DNA from 3 places in the Psychrosphaera aquimarina genome. Region 1 is predicted to be linked to each of the others. Evidence: predicted binding sites of a transcription regulator. Region 1 holds the regulator's gene; each other region holds the start of a gene.

Evidence for each region. Region 1 encodes MetJ, which represses methionine synthesis genes. Its sites were predicted from a motif close to TAGACGTCTAGACGTCTA; they were not measured.
Region 2: RT723_RS13040 (homoserine O-succinyltransferase) is a predicted target of MetJ. The motif match lies at 1,293-1,310, and genes of this name have one in related genera.
Region 3: metK (methionine adenosyltransferase) is a predicted target of MetJ. The motif match lies at 1,251-1,268, and genes of this name have one in related genera.

The regions. Positions count from the first base shown of each region.
Region 1 is NZ_JAWCUA010000009.1:93,211-96,505, forward strand. Features, by position in the region: gene RT723_RS11540 (malic enzyme-like NAD(P)-binding protein) at 1-950, shown strand, start outside; gene metJ (met regulon transcriptional regulator MetJ) at 1,045-1,362, opposite strand; gene metB (cystathionine gamma-synthase) at 1,577-2,833, shown strand; gene RT723_RS11555 (hypothetical protein) at 2,870-3,295, shown strand, end outside.
Region 2 is NZ_JAWCUA010000010.1:251,469-254,763, forward strand. Features, by position in the region: gene RT723_RS13030 (EAL and HDOD domain-containing protein) at 1-703, opposite strand, end outside; gene RT723_RS13035 (hypothetical protein) at 1,056-1,235, shown strand; gene RT723_RS13040 (homoserine O-succinyltransferase) at 1,379-2,323, shown strand; gene RT723_RS13045 (homocysteine S-methyltransferase family protein) at 2,347-3,295, shown strand, end outside.
Region 3 is NZ_JAWCUA010000007.1:130,417-133,711, reverse strand. Features, by position in the region: gene metK (methionine adenosyltransferase) at 1-1,147, opposite strand, end outside; gene RT723_RS07215 (M16 family metallopeptidase) at 1,419-3,295, shown strand, end outside.

The DNA of each region.
Region 1 (3,295 bases):
TGGAAGGTAAAGCATTATTGTTTAAACGTTTCGCTAATATTGATTCGTTTGATATTGAAGTTACCCACAATACGACCGATGAGTTTATTAATACAGTTGCCAGTATTGCCGATTCGTTTGGCGGAATTAATTTAGAGGATATCAAAGCCCCAGAATGTTTTGAAATTGAAAAAGAATTAATCAGCCGTTGCAACATTCCTGTGTTTCATGATGACCAACATGGAACTGCAATCGTTACATCCGCTGGTATGTTAAATGCGTTGGAAATTCAAGGCAAGGCTTTGCACGATTGTACTATTGTATGTCTTGGTGCAGGTGCAGCCGCTATCGCGTGTATGGAGTTGTTGATTAAATGTGGTGCGCAACGTGAGCGAATATACATGTTAGACCGTCAAGGTGTCATTCACACTCGTCGCGATGATTTGAATGAATATAAAATGCGTTTTGCTAATAATACGGACAAACGCACATTAGAAGAAGCAATCACAGGTGCTGATATATTTGTTGGTGTGTCAGGTGCCAATCTATTAACCGCGGAAGCGTTAAAGTTGATGGCCCCAAATCCTGTTGTTTTTGCGTGTTCTAATCCTGATCCAGAAATTCAGCCTGAATTAGCTATGTCTGTTCGCGACGATTTAATTATGGCAACAGGCCGTTCAGATTATCCAAATCAAGTTAATAATGTTTTATGTTTTCCGTTTATATTTCGTGGAGCGCTCGATGTTAGGGCAACGGTGATAAATGACGAGATGAAAATTGCGGCAGTCGAAGCGATTAGACAATTAGCGAAAGAGCCGGTGCCTGAGAGTGTATTAAAAGCGGCCAATGTTAGCGAATTACATTTTGGTGCAGATTACATAATCCCAAAACCAATGGATCCTCGTTTACTAGAAAAGGTTTCAAAAGCCGTTGCTGATGCAGCAATTAAATCTGGGGTTTCAAGGATTTGATTTAACCTAATTTATTAGAGCAATAAAAAAACGCAGCTTAATGAGGCTGCGTTATTTATTTGAAAAATTAAATAAAAATTAAAATTAATTTATTTTATTCTTCAATAGTTGGTATTTCTTTACCCATTTTAATAAGAATGTTTCTTACTTCTTCTGGGATCTGCTCAGGATTTTCTTTCGCTAAGTCATTATCTGCTGGTAATGGTTGACCTGTAAATGCATGTAAAAATGCTTCACACAGTAATTCACTATTTGTAGCGTGTCGCAGATTTTGCACTTGACGACGAGTTCGTTCGTCGGTCAACACCTTTAAAACATTGAGCGGTATAGATACTGTGATCTTTTTTACTTGCTCAGATTTTTTCCCATGTTCTGCATATGGGTGAATATACTCACCGTTCCACTTTGCCATAACAAACCTATTTGTTGTGAATCCAGCTATTAATATTATTAACAACCAGGTACTAAATTTTTGAGACTGTGAAATTGTATTGAATTTATTTATTTAGTCAAATTATCGCATTCTAAAAGTTTAGACGTCTAGATGGTTGACAATACTAATAATCAGTTTATAGTTTAGCCATCTAAACGTGTAAATGTCCGAGGGTGATATGTCAAACCAGTCAATAAATAACCTTGATGCTGAAACAATTGCAGTGCAATCCGGTTTAAATTCTGACCAAAGTCACAATTCAGTTGTTGCCCCTATTTATTTGGCAACCAACTTCGAATTTGACACGATTACTAACAAACCAAATTTTGATTATAGTCGTGGTGGCAATCCAACTAGAGATCTATTAGCCCAAGCACTTGCAGAATTAGAGCGTGGTAAAGGTGCAGTCGTTACATCTTCAGGCATGGCTGCTATTAATTTGGTTTTACAGTTACTCACGCCTAACGACACTCTAGTGGCTCCTAAAGATTGTTATGGTGGAACTCATCGATTATTTACCAGTTTAGCTAAACGCGGTGGATTTAATTTAGTTTGGCTGGACTTTTACGCAGAAGACATTGAGAAACAGTTACTTCAAACAAAACCTCAAATGATCTGGTTAGAAACCCCAAGTAATCCATTATTACGTTTAACTGATATAAAACAGTTTTGCCAAGTGGCAAAACAAGTTAATGCAAAAGTTGTTGTAGATAACACCTTTTTATCTCCACTAGGGCAATCACCAATTGCGTTAGGGGCTGATATAGTTGTTCATTCTTGTACTAAATATCTCAATGGTCACAGTGATGTTATTTCTGGGGCAGTTATTTCAGCGGATGAAGAAACACACGAACAAATTAGTTGGTGGGCCAATAATACTGGCGTAACCGGAGCGCCATTTGATAGTTATTTGATTTTACGTGGTATCAGAACCTTACCAATTCGAATAAAGCAGCATAGTGAAAATGCACTTGCCATTGCGGAGACCTTATTAGCGCACAAAAATGTAACGAGCGTTAATTACCCTGGGCTACCTCAGCACCCTGATCATCAATTAGCACTTCGCCAACATAAGCAGCATGGTGGCATGGTGAGTTTTGAAATAAATGCAGATGACAGCCAAATTGATGCATTTGTGAAAAAATTAAATTTATTTACTCTTGCTGAATCATTAGGTGGCACAGAAAGTTTAATTTGTCATCCAGCTAACATGACACATGCAGCTATGGACGCAGAAGCACAAAAAGAAGCGGGTATTACCCCACAATTAATTAGGTTGTCGGTGGGGATAGAAGCTAAACAAGACTTAATCAACGATTTAGTGCAAGCATTAGACTCGTTGAATAGTTTAAAAGTTGCTTCCGCATTTTGTTCTGAAAATGAAACGTCAATAGAACTTGAAACCATCGCCACTTGCCGATTAAGTCCTGCTTTAGCAGCATTGTGGTAACTGTAGGTTTTATTAATAGGGAACGGAACGGTATAAATGACTCTGAAAATAAAAGATAGCGGCGTGAGTAAATCAAGCATGGCAGAAGTGAATATTATATTGCTTGGTAAGGGGAACGTGGGCAATGCGTGGTTATCTTTGTTTAATGAACAAAAAGCACGTTTTGCGCAAACTGTAGAGGTTAAACTGATTGTCGTTGCCAATTCAACTAGAGCGATAGTTAACCTTGAAGGGTTAACATCAAATCAATTTAATAACTTTGCTGAAGATTCAACTGTAAATGATTTAGCTGGGTTAATTGAGCAAGTTGAACAAGCGAAATTAGATAATGTTCTTGTGATTGATGTTACCGCTAGTCAACAAGTTACTCATAGTTATCCTGAGTTTGCGTCATTAGGCTGGAATATTATATCGGCCAATAAAATTCCAATGTCGGTGTCATCTGAGCGTTATAAACGATTA
Region 2 (3,295 bases), on a different contig from region 1:
AGGAAAGGTTGATATCTCGTTCAAATATTTGGGTGACTTTAGGTAAATCGATATCAGTTGAAGATGTTTCTGCTAATAATTCCGAAAGGGTTAATTGACTCGGGGATAACGTCTTAGTTTTAACCATTTCAGGTTTTGAGAAAAAGTAACCTTGGAAGTATTTAAATCCCATTTTTTTACATTGATTAAACTCGGCTAATGTTTCTACTTTTTCTGCTAAATAATTAATATGTTTGAACTCGGCCAATTCAGTCATTACCTGTTCAACTTCTTCAAAAGACATAGCTCTAAGATCAATTTTAATTATATCTACGTAAGGGAAAAAGTGTCGCCACACTGGTTTATGCTCGTAATCATCTAACGCAATAACATAACCTTGTTTTTTTAACTCGATTACAGAAGCTAATAACTTTTTACCTGGGGTAACCGTTTCAAGTATTTCAACTACGAGTGTCTCTGGCGGTAACATGGCTGGGTAATTTTTAAGGATGGTGTCTAAAGTGAAATTAATAAAAGCTGGTTTGTTTCCCGTTAAATGGGCTAACCCTAAATTGAACTGTGATCCTTCGATTATACGAGTAGTTGCTTCGTCTTCATCTATTCCCGGAAATACATTGTCAACGCCGTCTCTGAATAGCAATTCATAAGCAAATAAATTTTTCTCAGCATCCAAAATAGGTTGGCGAGCGGCATAAAAATACATTCAATATTTCCGTGATCAATGTGTGTAAAAAGTTAAAATTAAAACAAGCGTTTTAAATAAACACTCTTTGCTTAATATAGTACTAATGGATAGTAAACACTACTTTTAAATTTAGTTTCACTTGTTGTTGGAAGTGAAATTTAGCTAGATTATTTTAAGTATCTTATGTGGCACTAATGTATTCACTGTATTTATAAATATAGCGACTTTATTGCAATAAATATAAATTTCGAATTAGTATATTTAACAATCCCTGTTTATCCATCTTACTCATAAAGAAAGCAAAAAACCAAATAGTTAAGTACAAAATATGTACTAAACTTAATTGAAATCTATTTTGTTAAGGGAAGATATGGACTCAATAATTATGATGTCTGTCGGTTATATAATTTGGTGTTGCATTGCTTTTTGTGTCGCTAAAATTTTCCGAGTTGGACATACACACGAAAAAACAATCACTTTGTTTTATGTATTGTTAGCTGCGCCTATGGTCATTATTGAGATCTTAACTGGTAAAGGTACGATTAGATAAGGTGAATATAGATAAATATCGGTGAGAAAACTCACCGTTTTTTTTACTCTTCAATTATGGACGTCTAAACATCTAGATGTTGACATTATTTCAAAATTACGTAATCTGCATATAAATCAATTTTATTCCAACGAGTCATATTCATGCCTATTAGAGTACCGGATAAATTACCTGCTATTGATGCTCTTAAGCAGGAAAATATTTATGTAATGCCAGCGCACAGAGCGGACACACAAGATATTCGTCCAATGCAGGTGGCGGTACTCAATTTGATGCCTGATAAAATAACTACTGAAGTTCAACTGGTGAGATTGTTATCCAATAGTCCGTTGCAAATTGATATTGAGCTCGTTAGGTTAGAGCATCAAACTAAAACCACATCCGAAGCTCATTTAGACAATTTTTATCGATACTTTAGCGACATAAAAGATAAGAACTACGATGGGTTGATCATCACAGGCGCGCCTTTAGGACTAAAAGATTACGAAGATATAACTTACTGGCCACAATTAAAGGAAGTATTGGACTGGGCAGACCGACATGTCACTTCTACTTTATTTTTATGCTGGGCTGCTCATGCTGCCATTTATTATCATTACGGAATTAAACATGATATCCGTGATACTAAATTAAGTGGGGTATACAAACATACAAAATGGGAATCTAAAGCGCCAATAATGCGTGGTTTTGATGATATTTTTTATGTACCGCATTCTCGTTATGGTGAAGTACCTATCAATAAATTAAATAAAGAAGCTGACTTAATTACTATTTCAGGTTCGAATGAAGTTGGTGCGTATTTAATGCAGAATAAATCAGGCACTAGGGTGTTTATTACTGGTCATCCTGAATATGACAGGTTAACTTTGCATGATGAGTATACTAGGGATGTCGATGCAGATTTAAACCCTGATATCCCCGTCAATTATTACCCTGATAATGATCCTAAACTTGCACCACAAAAGTTGTGGCAAGCTCATGGATATTTATTATTTAGCAACTGGTTAAATTATTACGTTTATCAAACGACACCTTATAACCTTAGCCAAGTAAGTGAAAACATCAGAACAGATAATTTTGCCGAATAGTCAATACAGCGCAGGAAATTAAAATGAGTAACAAAGGCAGTATACGCCCAGATCAAACCCAGCTATTAACCGAATTGTTGAATAAAAAAACCTTGATTTTAGATGGTGCAATGGGAACCATGATCCAACAATGTGGTTTGGAAGAAGAAGACTATCGTGGAACTCGATTCGCGGATTGGCATACCGCAATTAAAGGTAATAATGATCTGTTAGTTTTGACACAACCAGACATCATTAAAAACATCCATCTTCAATACCTAAAGGCTGGCGCTGACATAATAGAAACCAATAGTTTTAATGCGACTAAAACTTCAATGGCCGATTATGAGATGCAATCACTTGCAGAGGAAATTAATTTTGCTGCAGCTAAATTAGCACGAGAAGCGTGTGATGAAGTTGCAACGCCAGATAAACCAAGGTTTGTAGCTGGCGTATTAGGGCCAACATCAAAGACGTTATCTATCTCTCCAGATGTTAATGATCCAGGTTTTAGAAATATCACATTTGACGAATTAGTCGAAGACTACATTACCGCTACACTTGCTTTAATGGCGGGAGGTTCAGATATTATTTTAGTCGAAACTATTTTTGATACGTTAAACTCGAAAGCTGCATTATATGCTATTGAAGAAGCGTTTGAGCAAGCAGGGCAACGTCTGCCAATTATGATTTCAGGTACTATTACCGATGCCTCTGGTCGTACATTATCAGGTCAAACAACAGAAGCTTTTTATAATTCTATCTGTCATGTTAATCCATTATCCGTCGGTTTAAATTGTGCATTAGGGCCAGACCAACTGCGCCAATATGTTGATACCTTATCTTCTATTTGTGAATGTTTTGTGTCGGTACACCCTAATGCAGGGTTACCTAATGAGTTTGGAGAATATGATTTAGAGTCTGGTGAAATGGCTGAACATATTGCTGAATGGTCAAGTAGCCAATTAATGAATATTGTCGGAGGGTGCTGCG
Region 3 (3,295 bases), on a different contig from region 1:
AACCAGCATCCGATCTTAAAGCTTCAACTTTATCCGTCGCTTCCCACGGGAACTCAGGACGGCCAAAGTGACCATAAGCTGCAGTAGCTCGATAAATTGGACGTTCTAAATCTAACATTTGAATTAAGCCATATGGTCTCAAATCAAAGTGTCTACGAACTAATTCAATTAATTTATCTTCGCTTAACTTGCTTGTTCCAAATGTTTCAATACTAATAGACGTAGGTTCTGCAACGCCGATAGCATAAGATACTTGTAACTCAGCTTTATCAGCTAAGCCTGCCGCAACAATATTTTTTGCAACATAACGTGCCGCGTAAGCTGCTGAACGATCAACTTTTGATGGATCTTTACCAGAGAAAGCACCACCACCATGTCTTGCCATACCTCCGTATGTATCAACAATGATTTTACGACCAGTTAAACCACAATCACCCATAGGTCCGCCAATGACAAAACGACCGGTAGGATTGATAAAGAACTTAGTCTCTTTATTTAATAAGTGGGCTGGTAAAGTTGGTTTAATAATGGTTTCCATTACCGCTTCAACTAAATCATTTTGAGCAATACTGTCACAGTGCTGAGTTGATAAAACTACAGCGTCGATGCCGACTGGTTTGCCATTTTCATATGCAAAGGTAACTTGAGATTTTGCATCTGGACGTAACCAAGGCAATGTACCGTCTTTACGTACTTCAGCTTGGCGTTTCACTAATCGATGCGAATATTCAATTGGAGCAGGCATTAAAACGTCAGTTTCGTTACATGCGTAACCAAACATAAGACCTTGGTCTCCAGCGCCTTGTTCGTGTAGTTCTTTACGGTCAACACCTTGATTAATATCTGGTGATTGTTTACCTATTGTATTTAAAATTGCACATGAGTTTGCATCAAACCCCATGTCCGAATGGACATATCCAATTTCACTTACAGTTTTACGAGTTAACTCTTCAATATCAACCCAAGCGCTAGTAGTGATTTCACCACCAACCATAACCATGCCAGTTTTAACATAAGTTTCACAAGCAACACGTGCTTTAGGGTCTTGTTCTAAAATAGCGTCAAGTACAGCATCAGAAATTTGATCTGCAATTTTATCAGGATGCCCTTCAGACACAGATTCAGAGGTAAATAAATGTTTAGCCATTAATAATCTCACTTTGTAAAATCCAATTTGAAACTGAATTTGAGGTTTTTAAATGTCGAATACAGTAATTTTAATATAAAAAGGATACAAACACCTAGAACTTTCTGCGTCTAGACGTCTATACGTTTTAAAATTGATGGAGTTTAGTGTTATAAAATCGTTACACTTATGTGAAGTTGTAAAAAATAGTTACAAAATAAATATAACTATTTTTGGAAATATTGATTTAGATCCTTTATAAACAGGGAACTTTAAAATAGGAACTTATTGAATGACGATTATCACTCATCTCACAAAGCCAAGGTTTAGTTTAGCTAAAACTTTAATATCTTCAGCTGTAGTCTTTACTTTATCAGCTTGTTCAAGTAACTCATCAGAATCAGATATAGCCGTAAAAGCCAATCCCAAAATGGCAACGCAAGCAGCTAAAATTGAATACGTTCGTAATGTAGAAGGGATTGATGAATATACCCTTACCAATGGTATGAAAGTGTTGTTATATCCAGATCCTGCACAGCCAAAAACATTAGTGAATATTACCTATCGTGTTGGTTCTATCCACGAAAATTATGGTGAGACCGGTATGGCTCATTTGTTAGAGCATATGTTGTTTAAAGGCTCTACAAGTTATAAAGAAATTGATAAAGAGTTTAATAAGCGTGGCATGAGAGTAAATGCTACAACTTGGTTAGATAGAACTAACTACTTCGAACTTTTCGAGTCTAATGAAGAGAACTTAGCTTGGGCTTTAGGAATGGAAGCAGACCGTATGGTTAACGCAACCTTCTCAAAAACTGAATTAGAAAGTGAAATGACAGTTGTACGTAACGAAATGGAACGTGGTGAAAATAGTCCATTTAGAATGTTAAGTGCGCGTATGGGCTCAACAGCATATTTATGGCATAACTACGCAAACTCCACCATTGGAGCTCGCTCAGATGTTGAAAACTTTCCGTTTGCCAAACTTCGTAAATTCTACGATAAACACTACCGCCCAGATAATGCGGTATTAACTATCGCAGGTCGTTTTGATAAAAATAAAACACTGGCTTTAATCGAACAAACATTTGGAATGTTGGCTAAACCAGCAACTGAAATAGAAAAACTGTATACGGTAGAACCTGTACAAGACGGTGAGCGTATAGTGAATTTACGTCGTACAGGCGAAGTGCCTATTGTTGCTGCGCAATATCATGTGCCTTCAGCACTTCATGAAGATACGCCAGCTATTCAAGTTTTAGTTCAGTTGTTATCTGATAATGCCCGTGGACGTATGCAAAAAATGTTAGTAGAGCCTGGTGTTGCATCAGGTACTGGCGCTTATTCTTATTTAAGAAAAGATCCATCAGCGCTTACTATTATTGCTCAAGGTTTTAAAGGCAAAGATATAAATGAAATGGAAACGGCGTTATTAACATTAGCCGAAGATATTAAAACAAAGAAAATTTCAGCCACAGAAGTTGAACAAGCGAAAGTATCTATTTTAAAAGAAACGGAAGACGGGTTACGAAATGTAACTTCGGTTGGTATGGAATTATCAGAGTTTATTGCAATGGGGGATTACCGTTATATATTCTTCTTCCGCGATTTAGTTGAAAAAGTAACGGTAGAAGATGTGCAACGTGTTGCTGAGAAATATCTAATTGAAAGTAATCGTACTTTAGGGCGCTTTATTCCAACTAAAGACCCTGTAAGAGCAGAAATCACACCAGCTAAAGACATCAACGAAATTTTAGCGACTTATAAAGGCCGTGAAGCTATCGAAGCGGGTGAAGTATACGACAATAATGTTGAAAACATCACAGCTCGTTTACAAGAATTTAATTGGAATGTGGGCACTACGTTAAGTGTTTATCCTAAAAAACTACGTGGTGGTGAAGTTCGAATCGAAATGACATTACCGACTGGTAACATTGATTCACTTAAAGGTTATGAGCAAGACTTTAAATTAATGGGCGGTCTTTTATATAGCGGTAATGCTAAATACTCTAAAGAAGATATCGCTTCTAAATTAGATGAACTTAAAGCGTCAGTGAATATTAGTACTAATTCGATTGGCACTATCAATGTAAGTATTAAAGCGGTTAAAGCGCATTTAGATGACACCTTAGATTTTGTTCACGAAATGCTAGCCACTCCTTTATTTGA